3 regions of the Alteromonas sp. PRIM-21 genome follow, and region 3 is predicted to be linked to each of the others. Evidence: predicted binding sites of a transcription regulator. Region 3 holds the regulator's gene; each other region holds the start of a gene.
The links. Region 3 encodes sigma-54, which starts transcription at its own class of promoters, with help from an activator protein. Its sites were predicted from a motif close to GTTGGCACGNNNNTNGNNT; they were not measured.

Region 1: a site for sigma-54 is predicted at 5,042-5,060, ahead of IW644_RS16020 (Tll0287-like domain-containing protein). Genes of this name have one in related genera too.
Region 2: a site for sigma-54 is predicted at 6,125-6,143, ahead of IW644_RS15595 (DUF2884 family protein). Genes of this name have one in related genera too.

What each region holds. Positions count from the first base shown of each region.
Region 1 covers NZ_JADOEK010000012.1:45,568-53,519, forward strand. Annotated here, with positions in the region: gene IW644_RS15995 (hypothetical protein) at 1-3, opposite strand, end outside; gene IW644_RS16000 (sulfite exporter TauE/SafE family protein) at 121-891, shown strand; gene IW644_RS16005 (TonB-dependent receptor) at 963-3,080, opposite strand; gene IW644_RS16010 (hypothetical protein) at 3,152-3,562, opposite strand; gene IW644_RS16015 (sigma-54 interaction domain-containing protein) at 3,625-4,971, opposite strand; gene IW644_RS16020 (Tll0287-like domain-containing protein) at 5,124-5,744, shown strand; gene IW644_RS16025 (cytochrome ubiquinol oxidase subunit I) at 6,110-7,690, shown strand; gene cydB (cytochrome d ubiquinol oxidase subunit II) at 7,687-7,952, shown strand, end outside.
Region 2 covers NZ_JADOEK010000011.1:129,809-137,760, forward strand. Annotated here, with positions in the region: gene IW644_RS15565 (hypothetical protein) at 1-144, shown strand, start outside; gene msrA (peptide-methionine (S)-S-oxide reductase MsrA) at 249-794, opposite strand; gene IW644_RS15575 (thiol-disulfide oxidoreductase DCC family protein) at 1,054-1,449, shown strand; gene IW644_RS15580 (SDR family NAD(P)-dependent oxidoreductase) at 1,439-2,164, shown strand; gene IW644_RS15585 (sodium-dependent transporter) at 2,495-3,916, shown strand; gene IW644_RS15590 (NAD-dependent epimerase/dehydratase family protein) at 4,115-4,927, opposite strand; gene IW644_RS15595 (DUF2884 family protein) at 5,165-6,004, opposite strand; gene IW644_RS15600 (hypothetical protein) at 6,354-6,545, shown strand; gene IW644_RS15605 (mechanosensitive ion channel family protein) at 6,682-7,952, opposite strand, start outside.
Region 3 covers NZ_JADOEK010000004.1:235,810-243,761, reverse strand. Annotated here, with positions in the region: gene IW644_RS08855 (calcium/sodium antiporter) at 1-138, shown strand, start outside; gene IW644_RS08850 (KpsF/GutQ family sugar-phosphate isomerase) at 141-1,121, shown strand; gene kdsC (3-deoxy-manno-octulosonate-8-phosphatase KdsC) at 1,122-1,670, shown strand; gene lptC (LPS export ABC transporter periplasmic protein LptC) at 1,667-2,245, shown strand; gene lptA (lipopolysaccharide transport periplasmic protein LptA) at 2,214-2,759, shown strand; gene lptB (LPS export ABC transporter ATP-binding protein) at 2,762-3,487, shown strand; gene IW644_RS08825 (RNA polymerase factor sigma-54) at 3,561-5,042, shown strand; gene hpf (ribosome hibernation promoting factor) at 5,073-5,360, shown strand; gene ptsN (PTS IIA-like nitrogen regulatory protein PtsN) at 5,374-5,817, shown strand; gene rapZ (RNase adapter RapZ) at 5,901-6,746, shown strand; gene IW644_RS08805 (HPr family phosphocarrier protein) at 6,746-7,018, shown strand; gene mgtE (magnesium transporter) at 7,194-7,952, shown strand, end outside.

The sequences.
Region 1 (7,952 bases), on a different contig from region 3:
CATGATGAATAACCTAATGAGAAACGGGTGAGCTTTGCACAATATTTAAACGGCGCTGTATGATATTGTGATCACTAAATCCACTCAAACAGTGTCCCAAATCAAGGTGGGGTTTGACTCTTGGAGTTACTTTTAAGCTGGTTGACGGCCAACGATACGTTGTCGATGTCATCCTCAGTCATACTTGTTGTTACTTCGTTCTTTACGTCTATGATGACAGCAACACTGGGAATTGGTGGCGGGGTTTTGTTACTGGCGGTAATGGCCAGTACTATGCCGGTTAGTGCTCTGATCCCAGTTCACGGCCTGGTGCAGCTTGGTTCAAACGGTAACCGTGCACTGATGACGGTAAAACATATCGATTGGCGTATGCTGAAGTACTTCTCTTTAGGCGCGATCGTTGGTGCTTTCTTCGCCTCGTTTGTTGTGGTTCAGCTGCCGCTAGTGATAATTCAATTTGCGGTTGCCGCATTTATTTTATTCTTAGTGTGGGGGAGTAAACCCAAAGCACAAGAAATGAAGCCCGCAGGTAGAACGTTGGCGGGTTTGGTGACAACCTTGGTTTCAATGTTTGTAGGTGCCACAGGGCCTTTGGTGGCGGCGTTTGTACATCGAAATAATTACAGCAAAATGCAGATAACCGGCACATTTGCTAGCTGTATGACACTACAGCACGGCCTTAAAGCTTTTGTGTTTACCTTTGTAGGGTTTTCATTTGCACAGTGGGCGGGACTTATCATCATTATGATTGTCAGTGGTGCGCTCGGCACGTTTTTCGGCTTGAAGGTATTGAGGCGTATTCCAGCGGAAAAATTTATGCTGGCGTTCAAATTGGTGGTGACACTGTTAGCCCTGCGCCTGCTATGGCAAGCTATAACAAGCTTGTTATAGAAAAAAGAGCTTAAGAAGTTAGCTTCTTAAGCTCAGCATGTTTTTGCCTTTTTCCGTTATTTTTTGGCTGCTTAAAAGCGATAGTTCAGTGACAGATGCCATTCCCTTCCAGCAGCAGGCACGCGCTCACCTACTTCAATATCGGCATTCATTACTCGATTGATGCCGGCTGTGTGTGGGGAATATTGTTTGTCGAACAGGTTGTGAATAGTTGCCGTAACCTGAAGATTCGACTGCGCACTATCAAAAAGCGTTAAAAGCCCTGAGATATGAAGCAAACCATAGCCTGCTGTGCGGGCTTCACTTTGCAGTGCCGAGATATGGTTTTGTGCACCTGCTAACTCAGATGTAAGCTGCATCTGAAGCGGCGCGTCAAATACCTGAGTATTCCATTGAACTGTTGTTGATAACTGCTCTGGCGCAATGCGGAACAAAGCGTCATCAATGTCATCACGGTTACCGTGCTGAATGGTTGCTACTGCTCGCACACTCAAGTTTTCACTAAGCTGGCCTTGCACCGTCATATCCACACCTTTGATAACAGCGTCGGTATTCGTCCACTGAAACGGCTCTGTACCAGCCATCATGGTAGATACCATGTTCGCCGCCATATTCGTACTAGGTGAGCCGGTAATGTAGTCTTCTATGTCTTGATAGAAAAGGCGTGGAGAGATAGTCCAATTTTTATAGGTGTAATCAACACCCATATCTAATTTACGCGCAGTTTCATTGTCTAACTCGAGGTTGCCTATGTAGTTAAAGCCGTCAGCCATGCCGCCCGAGATGCCAAGTGGCAGCCAGGTATAACGTTCGAAATAGGTAGGAGCGCGATTTTTCTGAGAAATACCAAGCACGATATCAAGCGAGTCGCTCGCATGGTATCGCGTGGTAGCGGCTATATCTAACATGTTGTAGTTTTCGTCACGCTCAGCGGTATTAAAATTACTGACTAACGTAGCAACTGCAGGGTTCATCATCACCATGTTAGAACCCGCTTCACCGGCATCCATATTAATGCGGGTGTATCGCGCACCAAGCGTAGACGAATAATCTTGCTTGTTTACTGTCCATTGGGCATAAATACTCGCGGTATCTCTTTGTACATTAGTAAAGTTATCTACAAAGAACATACCGTTATTTGGGTTAGTTATAACAGAGTTATTTCGGCTGTGGTGTAGATAAGCGCCCAACTCAAGCTCGCCACTATCCAGTGGCATAACATACTTGGCATCTAAGCCCTGAGCGATAGCGTCTGCATTGTTTTCTCTTGCCATGCTCTCAGACATCACCATGCGCTGGGAAAAGTTATCCATAGCATGTTGGTTACTGTTGCCAAACCAATTTATAGCAAAGTACTCTGCTTCGCCGGTGTTGTAGCGATAACCTAGTCGGTACCACGCTGCATCAATAAAACCTATATCCATGGCGAGCGCTGGTGTTCCGCTTTCATTTGTATTAAGCTGTTGATAGCTAGCATCGAATTGGTGTTTTCCCCATTTATAGCCAAGTCTAAATTTGCCGCCATTTCTTTGGTAGTGGCTGTTAGGTATAACGGCGTTATCGCCCGATTCTCGCTCATCACGCTGCTGATGCATGAACGCGCCGCTAACGAAGGCTTGGTCGGTTTTGTAAAGCACATTGCCCTGGTATTGTTGTCCGCTACCCGGACCAATTAAGCTGGCATTTACACTGCCAGTAATACCGCTTCCTAAAGCAAAAAGAGATGCTGCATCGGCGTTAATTCGCAGCTTACCACCTAGCGTTTGCACCCCAGCACTCACCGGAACAATACCTCGATACAAAGTAGCTGTAAGCCCTGGCTCTGGCAGTACGTGGGATAATGGCGAGTCCATGGAGTTAGGCCCTGCGCCTGCTATATCTACACCGTCTATAGATACGCCAACCCTATCACCGAAAAGCCCTCGGTATTGAATAAGACCTGTAACCGGCCCGTTTCGAGAAACAGATACGCCAGGCAGTTGCGCTAACTGATCGCCAAAATCAGCGTCTATATTGGTTGCGGCGGTCACCGTTTCTCGCTCAATTTCTACTGTATTATCATTAAGCGAAGAGCCAATAACTGTAATCACTTCTGTTGAAGCGCTGTCAACGAACTCGGGTGTGTTTGCATAAACGTGTGCAGTTGTGCAGGCAGCTGAAACAGCGAATGCCAGTAAAGAATACTTCATAACAATTCCATTAAATAAACGAACTATATGCACGGTTCAACCATGCGCGTTAAGTGTGTTTTTAGGTTTTGTTATGCAATTGGTGGAGCGCGGCCAAGCGGGGCGGCAAACGCAAACGATGTGTAGGGCGCTGCTGCAAGGCGAGATACTAAGGCGCGATAGCGCACTAAGGATAACACCGCCATTGAATCGATCGGAAAATTATCAATGTTAGGTAGGTCTGCCAGCGTACCGTTGGTGCAATCTACATGCTCGACAGGCGCTTTAAGTAGCTCTGGGCTTATAAATACAAATTCACCTTCAAGCGCTGTTGCACTTACCGATATATAGCGCATGGTTTTGCCAGTACAGATAAGTTCAATATCGTCGCCCACCAACTTACGCGCATGCTGCATAGTATGCGAAGCAAGGCCGAGTGCTAATGCATTTTGCAAAAGCATACAAAGGCAAAGTGTTAAGGCTATCAGGCGTTTAATCGACATTTTTTATCTTTTTTAATTGCGCACTTTTATCATAGCCTGTGACGACAGTTTATTTCCACTGATTAATTGTGTTCGTTTGTACCAGCTTTGATACCGGCTTTATTTAATTTTCGATAAAGGGTACGTGTACTCACGCCCAACTGGTCCGCAAGCTGGTTTATATCGCCTTTGAAAGTATCATAAACCTCAGCAAGATAAGCGTACTCGGCTTCTTCTAGGGTCATAATTTCATTCGTAGGCTTTGCTAGCCCCTTAACACCCACTTTTCGAACGTATTTACCATTACTATTTGCCACTGGGCTTAGGTCTTCGCCTGTAAAGTCATCGTCAAGGTCAGGTAAGTCTGACTCGTATATTACGGTCTCATCGGCAAGTAATATGGATTGCTCCACGATGTTACGTAACTCGCGAATATTGCCCGGAAAAGTATAGCTACTCAATTTCTCTAGTGTTTTTTTGCTGAAACGCTTTTTCTCTTGCGACTGCGCTAAAAAGTGCGTTGCGATAAGCGCAATATCTGACTGTCTTTCTCGCAAAGATGGAAGGCTAATAGGAAAGCCCGCAATTCGGTAATAGAGATCGCGTCTAAACTCGCCTCTTTCTACCATTTCTTTTAAATTCTTATGCGATGCGCAAACCAAGCGGAAGTTAGCTTTCTTCGAGGCTACACTACCCACGGGGCGATAGGTTTGGGTTTCAAACAATCTTAGTAGTTTAACCTGCATGGCAAGGGGGATATCACCTACTTCATCAAAAAATAGGGTGCCGCCTTCCGCCGCTTCTACTAGCCCTTTTTTGTTTGAAGTAGCGCCAGTGAAGGCACCTTTTTCATAGCCGAATAACTCACTTTCAAGCAAAGAGTCAGACAGTCCAGTGCATTCAATTACGACAAAAGGCTTGTCTGCACGACTACTACTAGAGTGCAATGCTTGCGAGACCAACTCTTTACCTGTGCCAGTTTCTCCGTGCAGCAATACGGCTATATCTGAATTTGCAGCGCGATTTATTTTATTAAGCATAGTTTTAAATGCTTTAGACTCGCCAATCATTTTGCCTGCTGCAGGACGATTAGATGCAAATGCAAGCTTATCTAAAATTTCTAAATAACCTAATAAATCGCCATTCCCATCGAATATTGGACGCATCAAAATATCGCAATAACTTTGGCCTTCGCTGGTGGAGTGAATATGTACCACGCTCGCCGCTCGTCCAGTCGTCTTACTTTGCTGCATGGGACACTGCTCGCCGCATTGATCACAGGGTTTGTTGTTGCGATGAGATACCTGATAGCAGGTGCTATAGCCTAACTTAATATTAACGGGGTACGTGTCTCTGTAAGGCGCATTAACCGCCTCAATAATATAGTTTTGATTGATGAAAATAGCGGGTTTGTCTATTGCATCTATCATTGCTTGTACAATTGATATGTTCATTGTCAGCGTATTAGTTAATTCTAATTTTATTTCATCAATTTAACATACTGGCACAAAGCTTGTTCACTGTTTGAGATAAATGACTTGGCTTCAGTAGCCATAAACTCAGTTATCAGGAGCGTTACCTTATGAATAAATATGTGGCTTTAATGGCGTTAAGCACGATATTAAGCGCAATGTTAAGCAGCTGTAGTCTCGCTGAAAAACCTCAAATGACTAATATTGATGCGCAAGAAGGAGAGGCTCAAATAAAAATCAAACAGGCTAAAGGGCACGTAAAAGCGCTTGGCGCCGGGCTTAAAACGCGACTTCAACAAGCTATAAAATCTGGTGGTTTAACAGCGGGAGTAGAAGAGTGTCAATTAGCCGCAGGGCCAATTGCTGATAGCCTAAGCAAGAATGGTTGGGCGGTAGGACGTACTTCACTCAAAGTACGTAACCCGGATAATGCACCGGATGGCTGGGAGCGGGAACAGCTAGCGCATTTTTCTAGTCTTTTAGAGAAAAACAAACTAACTAGTGAACCGCTTAAAAGACCCTTAGACGCATATCAGTATGATGATGAAAGCGGTGAATTTCGCTACATGATGGCCATTGAACAAGGTCAACTTTGTATGGCGTGCCATGGCACTAATGTAGCCCCTGCGGTGAAAGACGTTATTGCCAAGCATTACCCTGATGACCAAGCTACGGGGTTTAAGGTTGGTGATTTGCGCGGTGCTTTCACGCTTACATATCAACCTGAATAGCGGTGATTTTACAACTTAGTCCCACAGTGTCTCACTGACAAAGTGCTCAACATTCTCCTCTCCTTCGCGTCATTTTTGTCTCTTTTTTGACAAAAATGACGCGGTTTTCATATTAGATTCTTGCGATGGATCAAAGTGCTCAACTTTCGACCATGGAATAATCCTCCCGCAGCGTACGAAGATGCCGTTCTGCGACCAAGCTTTGCTTTTAAAGTGAAACCAATTTGGCAAGTGGCACAGACCGTGCTCTAACAAAGCAGATAAAGCTGTCAACGCTGAAATTTCAGTAGATATCCCACTGAATATTAAACGACCCATTTTTATTTCATGCGCTTAGCGCACCTGCTTGAAAAGGGAGATAACCCATGAGCGATACGTTAATAGAACTATCGCGGTGGCAATTTGCATTAACTGCGATGTTCCACTTTATTTTTGTACCCTTAACGTTAGGGCTTAGCTTTTTACTTGCTATTATGGAATCCGTTTACGTAATGACAGGTAAAGAGATATACAAGCAAATGACCCAGTTTTGGGGAAAACTGTTTGGAATTAACTTTGCCATTGGGGTAGCTACTGGCTTAACCATGGAGTTCCAGTTCGGTATGAACTGGTCATATTATTCTCACTATGTGGGCGATATCTTTGGAGCACCGCTGGCTATTGAAGGATTGATGGCGTTCTTCCTGGAATCTACCTTTGTGGGGTTGTTCTTCTTTGGCTGGGACAAAATGTCTAAGGTTAAACACCTTATGGCAACCTGGTTGGTGGCTATAGGCTCAAACTTCTCAGCATTATGGATCTTAATCGCTAATGGTTGGATGCAGTATCCAGTAGGCGCTGAATTTAACTTTGAAGCCATGCGTATGGAAATGACCAGCTTCGCTGAAGTCATTTTTAATCCGGTTGCACAGGTCAAGTTTGTTCATACAGTATCTGCAGGTTACGTGACCGGTGCTATGTTTGTGTTGGCCATTTCAAGCTATTACCTACTAAAACATAAGCATATTGCTTTTGCTCGCCGTTCTTTCGCCATTGCTGCAAGTTTTGGCTTGGCTTCAACCCTCTCAGTTATTGTGTTGGGTGATGAAAGTGGTTATGAACTTGGTGACGTACAAAAAGTGAAGTTGGCTGCTGTAGAAGCAGAGTACGAAACCCACCCCGCACCCGCTCCTTTTACCGTTTTCGGTATACCGAACGATGAAAAAGAAGAAACCGAGTATGCACTTCAGATTCCGTGGGCAATGGGCATTATTGCTACACGCTCGTTAACTGAAGAAGTAAAAGGTATAAAAGATTTAAAAGAAGAAAACCGCGAGCGTATCTTAAGCGGCATTAAAGCGTACGAAGTGCTTGATGATGTAAGAAACGGCACAGCGACCGCTGAGCAACGCGCTGCTTTTGAAGCGAACAAAGATAGTCTTGGGTACGCTATGTTGTTAGAGCCTTATACCGATAATGTTTCTAACCCTTCAGAAACTGCTATTCAACAAGCCGTTGACTACAGCATTCCTCCGGTAGCGCCACTATTTTGGAGCTTCCGAATCATGGTTGCTGCAGGCTTTATCATGCTGGCGCTTTTCTTATGTGCTTTTTACTACAGCACAAAACACAAAATCACTCAGCCTCGCTGGCTGCTAAAAGGCGCACTATATGGCCTGCCGCTTCCTTGGATTGCGTGTGAAGCAGGCTGGTTCGTCGCTGAATATGGTCGTCAGCCATGGTCTATTGCAGAAGTATTGCCGGTTCATACCTCAGTGTCTAATTTGGCGATTAGCGACGTCGTAACCACTATTGTTGCCTATACCGTCTTCTACACAGCAATGTTCATCATTGGCTTTTACCTAATGAAAAAATTCGCGAAGAAAGGTCCTGTGCCTCCCGAGGATACAAAGACTGAAACTGAGCTTGATCTTATTGACCTTGATGAGCAAGGAGCAAAAGCATGATTGATTATGAACTGTTACGTGTCATTTGGTGGTGCTTAGTTGGCGTTCTGCTAATTGGGTTCGCCGTAACTGACGGCTTCGATTTAGGTGTGGGTGCCTTGCTTACACTTATCGGTAAAAACGATAAAGAGCGACGCGTGATGATTAACACTGTTGGGCCTCACTGGGATGGTAATCAGGTGTGGTTTATTACAGCAGGTGGTGCAATCTTTGCTGCGTGGCCGATGATTTATGCTACGGCGTTTTCAGGCTTTTATCTTGC
Region 2 (7,952 bases), on a different contig from region 3:
ATTGATAGTACGCTATGGATAATTAACGATCCGTGGGAAAAGAATTACATGAAAAATGCGACATGTGAGGCGCATAAGACGCGCTATGAAGATTTAGCACCGTTACTGTTTCCGATAGAAATCAATGACGTTTGGTTTGATTAGCGTCTATCTACTCAAGATGACCTTAAAACCGAAAAAGGGTTGCTACCAAGCAACCCTTTCGTTTTTAGCCAACCTGTAAACGCCGCTAAAAAAGCTGACTTTACTTATGCATCGCTGCGAAGGCGAGAAGCAAAAGTCTTTTTGAATTTTGCAAGCTTAGGTGCAACCACCATAGAGCAATACTGGTTCTGCGGATTGTTTTTGAAATAATCCTGATGATAGTCTTCGGCGTCATAGTAGTTATTCACGGCTACTATTTCAGTGACTACCGGGTCGGGCCAAATTTCTTCTTCTGTGATTTGTGCAATAATTTTTTCAGCTTCCGCTTTTTGTGCATCGTCGTGATAGAAAATTGCGCTGCGATACTGAGTACCCACATCATTACCCTGTCTGTTTAGCTGAGTAGGATCATGTAGCGCGAAGAAAATCTCTAGAATTTCACGGTAGCTGATGTTGTCTGCATCAAAGGTTACTTGTACCACTTCTGCATGACCAGTGCTTCCCGTACATACCTCTTCATAGGTTGGATCGGCTTTTTCACCTCCAGCATAGCCAGAAATTGCTTTTTCTACGCCTTCGACAGTGTTGAACGCGGACTCGATACACCAGAAGCATCCGCCTGCTAAAGTGGCCACTTGTAAATTTGCCATAATAAAACCTCTCTTAATCTTTGCTTGTAGTGTGGGTGCCCCTAGGTCACAACACAAGTCATCCAAGCGTGTTTTTTTATCGTATAAACGAATATTAAATAAGAATAACGTGCGACGGCTTAAAACGGTTTTAAACTGCACACGATAAGAGCACTCATAGTGCGCGGCAAACGCGATGTATTCTTTGTTTTTTCCATGTTTGCATGGGCGAAATCGTCTTTTAAGCGATAAGTGTCTTATGTGGCAGAGGTAGGTAGAAGTGATTATTTTTTATGATGGTTATTGCCCCTTGTGCATAGCCGAAATGCGTCATTTACGCAAAAGAGACAAGCATAACAAACTCACCCTGGTCGACATCCAGGCCCCTGATTTTGCAACTCGCTATCCTGCCATGGATTGGCATGCGCTTAACGCCAGAATTCACGGACTTCGCGAGGATGGCACCCTAATTACCGGACTTGATGTTACCCATGAAGCGTGGAAGGCAGTAGGTATGGGCTGGATTTATGCTCCGCTTCGCTGGCCTGTTATTCGTTATGCCGCCGATGCTTTCTACAATGTATTCGCAAAACATAGATATACCATTTCTTACCTTTTAACGGGAAAAAAACGCCAGTGCGACCGCTGTGTACCAGGAGAGCCGAATGGAAAATAACGTACTTATAGTGGGCGCATCTGGCGGTATAGCGTCTGCGCTTATAGAACAATATCGCAGTGCAGGCGCAAAGGTGTTTGCAATAAGTCGTGCAGCTGCATCTGAAAGTAACAACCTAGAGAATGTTTCGTATCATCAAATTTCTGAACAGGATGATAAGCACATTAGCGGCTTTGTAAAACAACTCGCTGAGCAAGGCGTTGTGTTAAATACGGTAGTAATAACAACCGGTTTTTTGCATAACGAAAACGATGGTATTCACCCCGAAAAACGCTTAGAAGATGTCAGTGAGGAAGCCCTGACAGCGTACTTTGCGACAAACAGCATTATTCCCTCTATATGGCTTAAGCATTTGGTCAATGTTATGAGTAAAGAAGGGTCTACCCTTGTTTGCCTAAGCGCGAGAGTAGGGAGCATATCAGACAACGGGCTTGGCGGATGGTATGGCTACCGTGCATCGAAAGCCGCGCTCAATATGTTTGTTAAAACAGCATCGGTAGAGTACAAGCGCAGATTAAAAGACGTCATGCTGGTATGCTACCACCCAGGTACTGTTGATACAGGACTGTCGAAGCCATTCCAAAAAAATGTAGCCGCTAAAAAACTCTTTACACCAGAGTTTACTGCCAAACAACTTGTTCACCACCTTTCAGCGCTTGATCGGGACCAAGCTTGCCATTTTATTGACTGGAATGGTGAAGTGGTAACTTGGTGATACGGTCTATCATCGTTTCAGCAAGTTCAACATCAAGACTTTTTATTTCACTGCTGTTACCATGCTATTTTGGGAATGGTGCAGCGTATTGATACGCCCATAGAGGTAGCAATACAACGCGTTGACGCCACACGTGAGTCATAACAACAAACGCCATCCTAATAATAAATAATACCAGTTCGCTCGGCTTGATTCCGACGAGAATCAAGAACGAACAACAAGTACAAATTGTGAGTGCAAAAAAGTGATTGTTTTATACAAGGCTAATTTGTATGTCGCAAGGCGTGACAAGCGAACTGTTATAACAATAACTCAACAAGAGGAATGGATATGAGCGGGGCCAGAGAACAGTTCGGATCGCGCATAGGTTTTATATTGGCTGCTGCAGGCTCTGCAGTGGGCATTGGTAATTTGGTGGGTTTCCCTGTCGGTGCAGCTAAAAACGGTGGTGGGGCATTCCTTTTAATGTACGCCATTTTTGTTTTTGCCATTTGTCTACCGGTTATGCTGGCAGAGATGTCAGTGGGCCGCCATGCTAAAAAAGACCCGTTAGGCGCATACAGCGCTATCAGTGGTAACGAAAAGAAGTGGAAACTCGCAGGCTGGTTCGCGATTGCCACGCCGTTTATGATTGCCGTTTTCTATATGGTTATTACTGTATGGCTTTTTGGCTATTTATTTGAAGCAGTTAGCGGAAACTTAGACAAACTAGCAGACCCCAATACCTTTGGGGTGTTTATTAATTCAGAGTCTATTTTCGTCTACATGGCTGCTGTTGTTGGTGTGGTTTACCTTATTCTTCAAGGTGGTGTAAAAGAGGGGATAGAAAAAGCGGCGAAGCTGCTTATGCCAGCACTTTTCGTAATGCTTATCGGCCTTGTTATCTTCGTACTAACCCGCGAAAATGCAATGGCTGGTGTTGAGTTTTATATTGTTCCTGATTTTTCAAAAATTACGGCGCAAGTGGTCAATGGCGCATTGTCACAAGCCTTTTTCTCACTATCGCTGGGTATGGGAATTCTTATCACCTACGGTAGTTACATCGATAAACGTGCGGATGTACCAAGCGCAGCAAAGCTTGTTGCATTAACCGATACCGCAGTGGCTTTTACCGCTGGTTTAATGATTCTTCCTGCCATATTCTCTTTTAACCCAGATATTAACCCTGATGAGTTAAGTGAATCGTCTGTAGGTATGATTTTTACTTATCTGCCTAGTATCTTTTTAGCACTACAAGACTCCATAGGCTATATGGGCGCTTCGATAGTCGCGAGCCTGTTTTTCCTACTCGTGTTCTTTGCGGCAATTACGTCTCTAGTGTCTATTTTTGAAGTACCAGTCGCAGCACTAATGGACGAAAAAGGCGTGAGCCGTAAATGGGCGCTAGGCTCTTTAGGTAGCATTATGATTGTGCTGGCAATTCTAAGTGCATTGTCGTTTGGTAAAGTTGATATGCTGACGTCATTTATGCACTACGCAGGTGCCGATAAATCGCTGTTTGACGTAATTTACGATGTATTCTACGACACTATTTTGCCGTTAAACGGCCTGCTAATCTGCTTGTTCGTTATTTATCGCTGGAAGAGTGCTAATTTTAATGCTTCTTTGGAAGAAGGCAGTAGCGGCTATAAAGGCAGCTGGTTTGAAAAGTATGTGGATGTTTCGTTGAAAACCTTTATTCCGCTAATTCTACTTGTGATTTTTGTAAACACGGTGGCGGTGAAATACTTTGGTGTAAGCCTGTTCGGTTAATTCACCATACAAAACTAGTGTATTTGCTGTGTGCTAGCAGTAAATTCGGATAAAAAAACGGCGAGCCTGAGGCTTGCCGTTTTTGTTTCTTTTAGCGATTAGCTCTTAATTCATGGCTTTTTGACAACTTATTGGCGAATACATCTCAATGAATCTACAACCGTCTTAGCGAGCCAAGTAAACATACAAGCATAAGCCTTAAAACATGCTATAGGGGTCACCATAGGTAGGCGTAATGTTAAGCCTTTCCCAACTTTGCGCAGCGTCGATAACCTTGCCGCCAGGCTGAGCTTCTGTATCAGAAAAGTGTGGTGTGTCTATACCCATCGCGTTAGCTGCATCTACATAATAAATACCGCGCTTAGGGTGAGATAAACTGCAAAGGTGTATAACGTCGTTTAGCGGTTTGTCGCAAATAATCGAGGTTAACGCAGACACAATGTCGTGCACATGGACAAGGTTAATTCGTTTATTTCCTGCATCTAACTGTCTTCCACTTAATGAACGTGCTGGGTGACGATCTGGACCTACTAAACCCGCTAAGCGAACAATACTGATATTAGTTTGGTCTCGCTTAGACATTAAATGGTTTTCAATAGTCACGTGGGCTTTCGCCGACGCAGTTTGTGGGTTCGTGTCACTTTGTTCCGTAAGGACGTTATTCGTGTCATCGCCGTAAACTGATGTGGTACTGATAAAAATAATGTGCGCGACGTCTGCGCTTAGTGCAGCATCAATAAGTCGCAGCATATTTTCAGTAAATGATTCGAGGTTGGTGTTTCTTCTACCAGGGGGAATATTTAACAATAACGTCGCGTTTTGTAAGTGGCTACATAGTACCGATGTATCATCGCCCAGTGCATATTCTATAGCGGTAACACCCTGTTCCTCTAACGCGAGGCGTTTTTGTTGGCTTCGAGTAGTGCCTATAATATTGACCTTACCTGACAGTGCGCTGCCTACATAGCCGGCTAACCAGCCATAGCCACTAATTACTACATTCTGAGTCATCGATTAAATTCCCCTTTGTTTAGGGCTTAAGAGTACATCAATCGAGGGGCGGATGTCGTTAGTACGCCTACCATTAACTGAAAAAGCAGAAATCTGAAAGAGGTGAAATACTCAAAAGTTAGATAGCGACCGGTATAAAAACTAAAAACCGACTGGTTTTTCAGTCGGTTTTCAAAATAAGTGAAACAGAAAGGTAAGTAGTTTGTTGTAGCGGGGATAGTTCGCTAAATTACTCGACTACATTTTCATTTCGTCGTTGTGGCCGCGTTGCTCCTGGTGATCTCTGTGATCAATATCTAGCAGGTTCAAGTCATCAAGCCCTGATATAGATGCCTGCATTTTACCTTCAGCATAGTCGGCTTTCTTCAGCACTTTACACAAAGCCTCGCCTTTTTCTTCCAGCGAAGCGGCTTGGCTTTCCAAGCGATATTCTAAATCTTCACCCCAGCGCTCCATCTTTTGTTCAAACTCAGACATATCACCACCTTCCCACAGCATTTGTGTGCCAACCGCGATAAGAATTCGGCCCATAGATTCACTGATCAAAGATTCTATTTGTGTTTCAAACTCTTGCTCCCAGCTCTCGTCAAACCAGCCTGGCTCGTCAAATTTCGTAGAATCTACGCGAATATTGCCCGCGTCATCATAAAATGAGGTGTTTAATTTAGTTTCTAGTGAGTTGAACAATTCATTGAAATCATCACCCATTTGGTCACCGCCCAGCAGCTCAGTAAACACTTCAGTTACTGCTACGTTGGCAATTTCCAGTCCTTCACTGGCAATGGTAAGAGTCATAGGAATAGCAATATCAATGTTGTTGTAGTATTCACTTACCCAACGTTGCTGTTCTCTGTCTAGCGAAACTGACTCGCCGTTAATGGTCATATTGTGTTGAGCATCAATGGTCATTACTGAACCGTTGTCCATCTGAACCGTGAGATCGCCTTGGTAATACTGAATATGGCCATCTAGCTCCATGTCGCAGCTGTTGTTCTGAAAGCTTGTGTCATGCGCGAATGCGTGGCCACTTATCAAAGCACTGGTAACGGCAACAGAAAGTAGTAGTTTGTTAGACATTGTTCATTCCTTAATTTAGGTGTGACACATTAACCTTGTTCTAAGCGCTGCGATGGGGTGTAGAGTCACTATCAAATAAACACTAGCGTTATTCGCTGGTATATCTTTACTAGTTTATTAGAGCAATGGCCTTGCCAAAATTTAAAGTTTATATTTTTCAGTGGGTTAAGTTTTGAGAGCGGATTTTTAGAGCAGTCTTTAATTCACTATTTAGTGAAATTGCTAATTAATTAGTAGTTTTGACTAAGATCAATTAATACCAATAGCGATACATTTAAGCCAATCCAAGCATGGTTAAATCTTATTTATTGGTGCATAATACCGCCAATATTTTTAAGGGGTTATCACAATGGCTGATTGGATTAATGCAATTATGTTTGGTGTTGCGCTAATTGCCTTTACGCTAGGGCTAAGCAGCATCGTTATGGGCTTTATGACTGCTAAAGCAGGTGCTGAAGGTATGCAGGAAAAAATCGAGTATGGTTTTTTTGGCGTTACTGGTTTAGTACTTTGCTTACTGATGGCCTACGCACTGGCTTAAGCAATAAGCATTATGAAAAAACCGGCTATTACAGCCGGTTTTTTTTCGCCCTTAAACAACAGTGATGTAAGTTCTACTAGCCGTTGTCATTGCGGCCGTGTTCGCTTTTGTCCTGCGCTTCTCTTGGCGCCTTTACTTATCTTGGTGTATTGGCACTTTCGTCATCAATACGGCGTTGAGCAGGTTCCTGTCGGGCATCGTTTCCTTCAGAGCTGTTAAACACGCTATGTTCACGATGGGCAAGCAAGGATAAGTGCCCATCACGTTGATAAGCGCGTAAGTCGAACAGGTCTAGCATGGCCATGACATGGTCAAAAATATCTGCCTGAACTTTCTCGTATTTAACCCAATCTTTTTGAATACTAAAGCAGTAAATTTCTAGAGGTAAACCGAGCTCATTAGGCGGCAACTGCCTAACCATAAGCGTCAGTTCTTGGTTAATATCTGGGTGTTTACGTATATAAGCCTCTAAATACGCCCTAAAAGTACCAATGTTAGTAAGGCGACGGTTGTTTAACAGATCCGATTCATCAATAGAATAATCTCTGTGATAGGCACGAAGCTCGTTCTTCTTTTTCTCGACATACTCATTGATATAACGAATTTTTGAAAAGCGCTCTAGCATGTCATTGTCGCAAAGCTTGATAGAGTGCACATCGATATATATTGCGCGCTTAATTCTACGACCACCAGACTCCTGCATGCCCCGCCAATTTTTTACCGCTTCAGTGGTAAGGCTATATGTCGGCAATGTAGAGATGGTCTTGTCCCAGTTTTGCACTTTAACGTTGGTCAGGCCTATCTCAAGTATTTCCCCATCTACTTCATACTTAGGCATGGCAATCCAATCGCCCGTATTAAACATGCGGTTGGCGGCAATCTGAATGCCGGCAACAAAGCCTAGAATGGTGTCTCTGAAGATGAGTAGTAAAACAGCTGCAATGGCGGTTAAGCCAGACACAATAAGCAGTGGGCTTCTATCTACAATCAACGAAATACTAAGTAGTATCGTAATGATCGCGAAGGCAAGTTTCGTTACCTGAATAAAGCCTGTAATAGGGGCGCGCCGGGATAGGGCTGAAGCATTGTAGACATCTTCTACCGTGCTTAGCATGGCATACAAAGCTAATAGCCCACTATACAGCATGTAAAGTTGGGCACTCTTTATCATCATTCCGTGTATGACAGCTTCATCGTCAATGAGAACGGGGGTGGTAACGTAAATGAAGAGAGCCGGGAAAAGGTGCATTAAACGCCTAAAGAAGCCGTGTTCTTGTAGCGCGTTATCCCACTTATTATTCGACTTATATACCCAGTTGGCTATTTGAGGACGCACCAGCAGGCGCGCAACCACGTAGATAAGGATTGCTACGAATAGTATAGAGCCTAGAGCAAGCAAATTGTAAA
Region 3 (7,952 bases):
ATGTACGTTATGCTCGGTTTGACCTTGCTGTTGTTCTTGTTCAGCTTCGATTTAATTGGAAAGCGTACTATATCAAGAACCAATGGATTCATACTTCTGGCTTGCTTTATCGGCTACCAATACTGGCTGTTCGGATAATCATGAATACACAAACTCAGATGCACTATATCGAATCGGCAAAGCGCGTTATCGACATTGAAACGCAGGCTATTGCCAACCTTGCAGAGCGCTTAAATGATGACTTTATCACTGCATGCAACATTCTTTTCTCTTGCAAAGGTAAAGTGGTTGTAAGCGGTATGGGAAAATCTGGACATATCGGCAATAAAATCGCCGCTACCCTCGCAAGCACTGGGACACCTGCCTTTTTCATGCATCCCGGTGAGGCCAACCACGGCGACTTGGGCATGCTGAGTAAAGGAGATGTGCTCTTAGCCATTTCCAATTCTGGTGAAACCAATGAATTAGTTAACTTGCTGCCCGTTGTTAAGCGCTTAGGTATACTGGTAGTGGCAATGACCAACAGTGCCGATAGTTCGTTAGGACAACACGCAGATGTAGTGCTGGATATTAGTGTAGAAAAAGAAGCGTGTTCATTAGGTCTGGCGCCCACATCAAGCACTACGGCCACACTGGTTATGGGTGATGCCCTAGCGGTAGCCCTGCTTGACCAAAAAGGTTTCACTTCAGACGATTTTGCGCTGTCGCACCCTGGCGGTAGCTTAGGTAGAAAGCTGCTGCTTAAAGTGAGTGATATCATGCTGAGTGGCAGCGATATCCCACTAGTAAATTTAAATGCAACCGTTGCTGATGCACTTTTGGAAATCTCTAAAAAGGGCCTAGGCATGACTGGTGTTATCGCACCTGATGGTTCGTTAACAGGCGTATTTACTGATGGTGATTTACGCCGAATACTTGATGCCCGTATAGATGTGCATAGTGCGACAGTAGAAGATGTAATGACCAAAGGCGGCAAAACAACCACAGCAGAGCAGCTAGCTGTAGAAGCCCTAAACCTAATGGAAACCCATAAGATAAGCGCATTGATGGTTACCGATGAAAAGCGCAACCCTGTTGGAGCCTTCAACATGCACATGCTTTTAAAGGCGGGAGTACTCTAAATGGCGACAACTCTATACACCGATTTAGACCAGGCACTTTTTGAGCAGTTAGCAAATATTAAGCTACTGGTGTGTGACGTGGATGGCGTATTTTCAGACGGACGCATTTATTTGGGCAACGACGGTGAAGAACTTAAAGCTTTTCACACCCGCGACGGCTATGGCGTAAAAGCCTTGGTAAGTAATGGTGTGAACGTCGCCGTTATAACAGGGCGTCGCTCAGCAATTGTAGAAAACAGAATGAAGGCGCTAAATGTGGCGCACATTATTCAGGGTGAAGAAAACAAAGCTGACGCGCTTGGCGAGTTAATGAAAAGCCTTGGGTTAAGCCCCAGCGAAGTTGCCGCCGTAGGTGATGATATGCCCGATACTGGCATGTATCAACACGTAGCGGTAAAAATTGCGGTTGCCGATGCTCACCCTTTTGTTGCAAAACAAGCGAACTGGATCACCACACTTCCAGGTGGGTTTGGTGCGGTTCGAGAAATATCGGATACTATTTTGCAGGCTAAAGGCGTTGCAAATGACATTTTCGGAGCTAGTGTATGAGCCAGTTTGGCTTTAATCGCTTAGGTTTAAGTATATCGGCGCTATTTATTTTAGCGATGCTGATGTACATCCCAACGTGGATGGAAGAGCAGCCTGAAACTCAAGGTAGTAGCGAAAATGATGCGCTTAAGCCTGCCTACAAGGCAAAAAACTTAACTACGACCTTGTACAACCAAGATGGTGAGTTAAATCACAAAGTCTTTGCAGAGTCGATGGAGCACTACGACCAATTAGGCTTTGTTTTGTTCCAACAACCTAAATATACCCTTTATACAGAAAGTGCTTCATCACCTTGGGTTGTAACTGCCGAGGAAGGAACGCTTTATAACAATGAATTAATTCAGCTTGAAGATAGCGTTGTTATTGAAAATCAAACCAGCGATGATTTTGTCAAAAGTTTATCCACGGAATACATCCAGATAAATTTAGACACGAAACAAATGACATCTGATCAACCCGTTGAGATACTGGGTACGCAATACCTTATTTTAAGCAATGGGTTTAACGCGAATTTACGCACACAAGAATACGAGCTTTTAGATCATGTACAAACGACTTATTCCCCTAGCAACTAGCCTTCTACTTGCCATCGCTAGCGGTGCGGTAACAGCCAGTGAAGAAGATTTTTCACAACCCATTAAGATAGGGTCAAACACCCAGTTTATTGATGGTAAAAACAAAACAGCTCTGTACAAGGAAGATGTACTTATTACCCAAGGTTCACTCCTAATCGAAGCTGATGAAGTAGAAGTAATAGCTACAGATGGCAGCGGCCGTGAAATATTTATCGCTCGTGGCAACCCTGCAAGCTATTCTCAATCACTAGAAGACGGTACACCAGTATCAGCGAAAGCTAATGAAATTCGCTATGAAGTAATTAATCGCACTATTTCTCTGGCGGGTAATGCTGAGCTACAGCAAGATACCAGCAAAGTGCAAGGTGATAAGATTACGTTCGATATGATTACTGAACAATTGCTTGCAACGGGTGGCGCCGGTGAAGATGGTGAAGGTCGTGTAACCACAGTGTTTACCCCTGACACCATTCGTAAAACATCGTCTAAGAAAGACAACGAGGACAATGAATAGCAATGGCAACTTTGAGCGCTAAAAACCTTGCTAAATCGTATAAATCGCGACAGGTTGTTCGCGATGTAAGCCTTTCAGTGTCTACCGGTCAAATTGTTGGGCTTCTCGGCCCTAATGGCGCTGGTAAGACCACTACTTTTTACATGATTGTAGGCTTGGTCAACTTAGACAAAGGCAAGATCGAAATTGATGATAATGAGCTTACTCACCAGCCAATGCATGAGCGCGCACGCCGCGGTATAGGCTACCTCCCGCAAGAGGCATCAATATTTAGAAAGCTTACGGTACATGAAAATATCATGGCCATTTTGCAGACCCGTAAAGATTTAAATTCACAACAGCAAGAAGAAGAAGCAGATGCCCTACTTGATGAATTTAATATCAACCATATACGTAATAGTACGGGGATGAGTTTGTCAGGGGGAGAACGGCGTCGCGTAGAGATTGCTCGAGCTCTGGCAGCAAAACCACAATTTATTTTGTTAGACGAACCATTTGCCGGTGTTGATCCAATATCAGTTAATGATATAAAGAAGATAATACAGCATCTGCGAGATAGGGGTATTGGTATCCTTATCACGGACCATAACGTACGCGAAACATTGGATGTTTGCGAAAAAGCGTACATTGTGAGTCATGGCGAGCTTATTGCGCAAGGAACTGCGGAACAGGTTTTAAGTAATCAAAAAGTAAGGGACGTATACCTAGGCGAACAATTCAGGCTATAGTTAGTGTAACCGAATTGTCATTTTTCAGTTTCGCTCTGGTATATTTAATTTAGAGCATTTAAATAAGACGTAGATGAAACCATCTTTACAGCTAAAATTTAGCCAACAACTTACAATGACACCTCAGCTGCAGCAGGCCATTAAGCTGCTGCAGCTTTCTACGCTTGATCTTCAGCAAGAGATTCAAGAAGCGCTCGACTCTAATCCGCTTTTAGAAGTGGAAGAAGGTAGCGACGAGCCACAAGTAGAAAAGAACAATGTCGATAGTGACAATAGCGCTGCTGAAGCGACAGCTTCTGCATCAAGCGACACGCTAGAAGCAGGAGATGCACTGGAGAAGAATGACCTTCCCGATGAGCTACCTATCGACAGCACTTGGGATGAGTATTATTCCGCTTCTTCTGCGCCTGCACCTGGTCCATCTAATGATGATGAACAAATATTCCAAGGTGAGACCACTGAAGACATCCAAGAGCACTTGCTTTGGCAAATGCGGCTCACTCATTTTTCGGATACTGACCGCGCCATTGCTACTGCAATCATCGATTCGATTGACGAATCAGGTTATTTGACCGTTACTCTTGACGATATCTTAGAAGCGGTCAACGATGATGATCTTGAAGAGCCTATCGAAATGGACGAAATAGAATGTGTACTTAAGCGCATTCAAATGTTCGACCCCATTGGTTCAGGTTCTCGTACCCCTCAAGAATGTCTTATGGTGCAATTGCGCCAGTTTTCAGAAGACACACCGTGGCTTGCTGAAGCGAAGCAGCTTATTGAGGAATATTCAGATTTACTGAGCAGTAAAGACTACCGCACCCTAATGCGTAAGAGCCGATTAAAAGAAGATCAGCTGCGCGAAGCAATGCGTTTACTTCAAACCTTGAATCCTCGTCCAGGTAGTGCTTTAGTTACTAAAGAGCCTGAGTACGTTATTCCTGATGTCTCAGTAACCAAGAAAAATGGCCGTTGGGTGGTTGAGCTAAACCCCGACAGTCTGCCGAAATTAAGCGTAAATCAACAGTACGCAGCAATGAGTCGCCGTGCTAAGAACAGTAGCGATTCACAATTCATCCGCTCACACATGCAAGAGGCCAAGTGGTTCATAAAGAGCCTTGAATCTCGTAACGATACCTTAATGAAGGTCGCAAATTGTATTGTGCAGCAGCAAATGGGCTTTTTTGAGCACGGCCCGGAAATGATGAAACCAATGGTGCTAAATGATGTCGCAGAAATGGTAGATATGCACGAATCGACTATTTCCCGTGTGACAACGCAAAAGTATATGCATACGCCTCGTGGTATCTTCGAATTGAAGTATTTCTTCTCAAGCCACGTAGCAACTGAGTCAGGTGGTGAATGTTCATCTACAGCGATTCGTGCATTGATCAAGAAGTTAGTGGCTGCGGAAAATCCTAGCAAGCCCCTAAGTGATAGCAAGATTGCTTCGTTGTTGGCCGAGCAAGGCATAAAAGTCGCTCGGCGAACAATAGCAAAATACCGGGAATCGTTATCGATCCCGCCGTCGAACCAACGCAAAAGCCTTATCTAACCGGGCTTAAATATATAAGGAAGACGAAATATGCAAATCAACCTTACTGGTCATCATGTCGAAATCACCGACTCTTTGCGTAATTATGTCGATACGAAGTTCAGCAAACTTGAACGTCACTTTGATCACATTTCTAATGTGCATGTCATCCTGAACGTTGAAAAATTAAATCAAAAAGCCGAAGCGACTGTTCATTTAAGTGGCGCTGAAGTATTCGCATCCTCAGAAAATACCGACATGTATGCGGCGATTGACAGCATGGTTGATAAACTCGACCGGCAGGTAATCAAGCATAAGGAAAAACTGAAAAAACATTAGTAGTTAATTAAGCATGGATATACAAGCCATCGTAAGTCTGGACCGCACCGAGTGTGCGGTTCAGTGTAATAGTAAAAAGCGAATTCTTGAGATCATCGCTGATATCGCTGCCAAGCAAAATGATAACATTGACCAGGCAACGGTTTTAAATAGCTTAATGGCTCGAGAACGTATGGGTAGCACGGGTATTGGCAACGGCATAGCACTGCCTCACGGTCGCCTGGCTGGCCTTGAGAAGGTAATAGCAATTGTTGTTACAAGCACACCAGCTATCAACTTTGATGCCCTAGATGAAAAGCCCGTAGACATATTTTTTGCGCTACTCGTTCCCGAAGAGCAAACCGAAGGACACCTTCAAACACTGGCTACCGTAGCCGGTAAGCTCAGTGACAAAGAAACAATTAAAACAATACGCCGCGCAACAACCAGCGACGAGATTATTTCTGCATTAAGTTAAGCCATAAGAGCCTATACATTATAGATAGGCGCTTTATTCAACAACGCGTATGCGATGAAACCAGAATATAAGGGAGAGTTTAGGTGAAGCTGATCATAATCAGTGGTCGTTCAGGGTCTGGTAAGTCTGTCGCACTTCGCGCTTTGGAAGACTTAGGTTATTACTGTGTTGATAATATCCCAGTAAATTTGCTTCCCACCCTCACCCATACTGTTGTTGATGAATACGACCAAGTTGCAGTAAGTATCGACGTAAGGAATCTTCCCAAAAATCCAGATGACTTGGTAGAGATTCTAGATTACCTGCCTTCTTCTTGGTCGATGACTATAGTGTACATTGACGCAAGCGATGACGTACTGGTCAAGCGGTTTAGCGAAACTCGCCGTCTTCATCCTTTAGCTAAACTAAATAAGTCTCTATCAGAAGCTATCAGAGCAGAATCTGCGCTCCTTGCTCCAATTACTGAACGCGCTGATTTATACCTTGATACAGATAAGCTAACGATACACCAACTCGCCGAACTCATTCGGGAACGTATTTTAGGGAAGAAGAGCTCACGCCTTGTACTGGTGTTTGAATCGTTTGGCTTTAAACATGGCATTCCTAAAGACGCAGATTATGTTTTTGATGCGCGCTTCCTTCCCAACCCTCATTGGGAGCCTGACCTTAGACACCTTACTGGGTTAGATGCCCCCGTAGAGGTATTTTTAGGCTCACAGCCCGTAGTAACAAAATTCATCTGGCAGATACAGAACTTAATGACCACATGGCTTCCTCACCTAGAGCGCAACAATAGAAGCTATGTAACGGTAGCGATTGGTTGCACCGGCGGCCAGCACCGCTCTGTCTATATTGCCCAAACCTTGTCGAAAACCTTCAGTGAAATACATCCTGATGTTCAAATTCGTCACCGAGAGCTTAACCAGTAATGACTATTCAAAAAACGCTTACTATCGTTAATAAACTAGGTTTACACGCTAGAGCAGCCACGCAATTGGTTAAGCTTGCTAATCAATTTGATGCCAAAATCATTTTGAAAAAAGGTGATAAAGAAGCCGATGCAAGTAGCGTTTTAGGCTTGATGATGCTGGAAAGTCATCAGGGCGAACAGGTAGATGTTATTGTCGATGGTGATGACGCGGTCGATGCACTTGCTGCCATCGAGGAGCTAATTGAAGGCAGATTTAACGAAGACGAATAGTCTCAACACGCCTCACTCTTGACGAATTAATCAACAGCGAACTTAGTAATTCCAAATTCTTGCGTAAAAGCCACGCAATTATCATGACAGACTTAATATAATTGCGATATTCTACGCACACTTAGGCTAAAACAGTCTCTATTTTTCCATCTCAGCATAGTAGGAATAACGCCTTATGGCAGAAGCGCTTGTTTCTAAATACGTACAAACCCAATTACGTGCACTCAACGCAGCGTTAATAAACGGGCAATTTGTATCTGTACGTAAGCTTCTGCTTGAACTTCCTCCTTCAGACGTTGCGCATATTCTTGAATCTAGTCCAAGCAGAACCCGTGACGAGTTATGGGAGCTTATTGATAGCGATTTTCACGGCGACATTTTAGAAGAACTGTCTGACGATGTTCGAAACGGTATCATCACAAAGATGCTCCCCGCCAATGTGGTTGATGCACTTGAAGAGATGGATACCGATGACTTAGCAGAAACGCTAAGCAGTCTTCCCGAGCCAGTATTGGCCGACATTCTCGATTCAATGGACGCACAAGACCGCGTGCGCGCAGAGCAAGCACTGTCTTACGGTGAAGAAACCGCTGGTTTCATCATGAACACCGACACCATTACTTTGCGTCCTGATGTTACCATCGATGTGGTTCTACGTTACATTCGTTTAAAAGGTGAGTTACCAGAAAATACAGACACCTTCTATGTAGTAAATAGAACCGACAACCTAGTGGGTATCATCCCGGTTGCCCGTCTACTCACCGCGGATACCGACGACAAAGTGTCTGATGTCATGGACGAAGAGTCAGAGGCCATTCCGGTAAACATGCCCGACGATGAAGTGGCGAGCCTATTTGAGCGTTATAACTGGCTTTCAGCTCCGGTAGTTGATGAAAATCATCGCCTAGTGGGGCGAATTACCATTGATGACGTA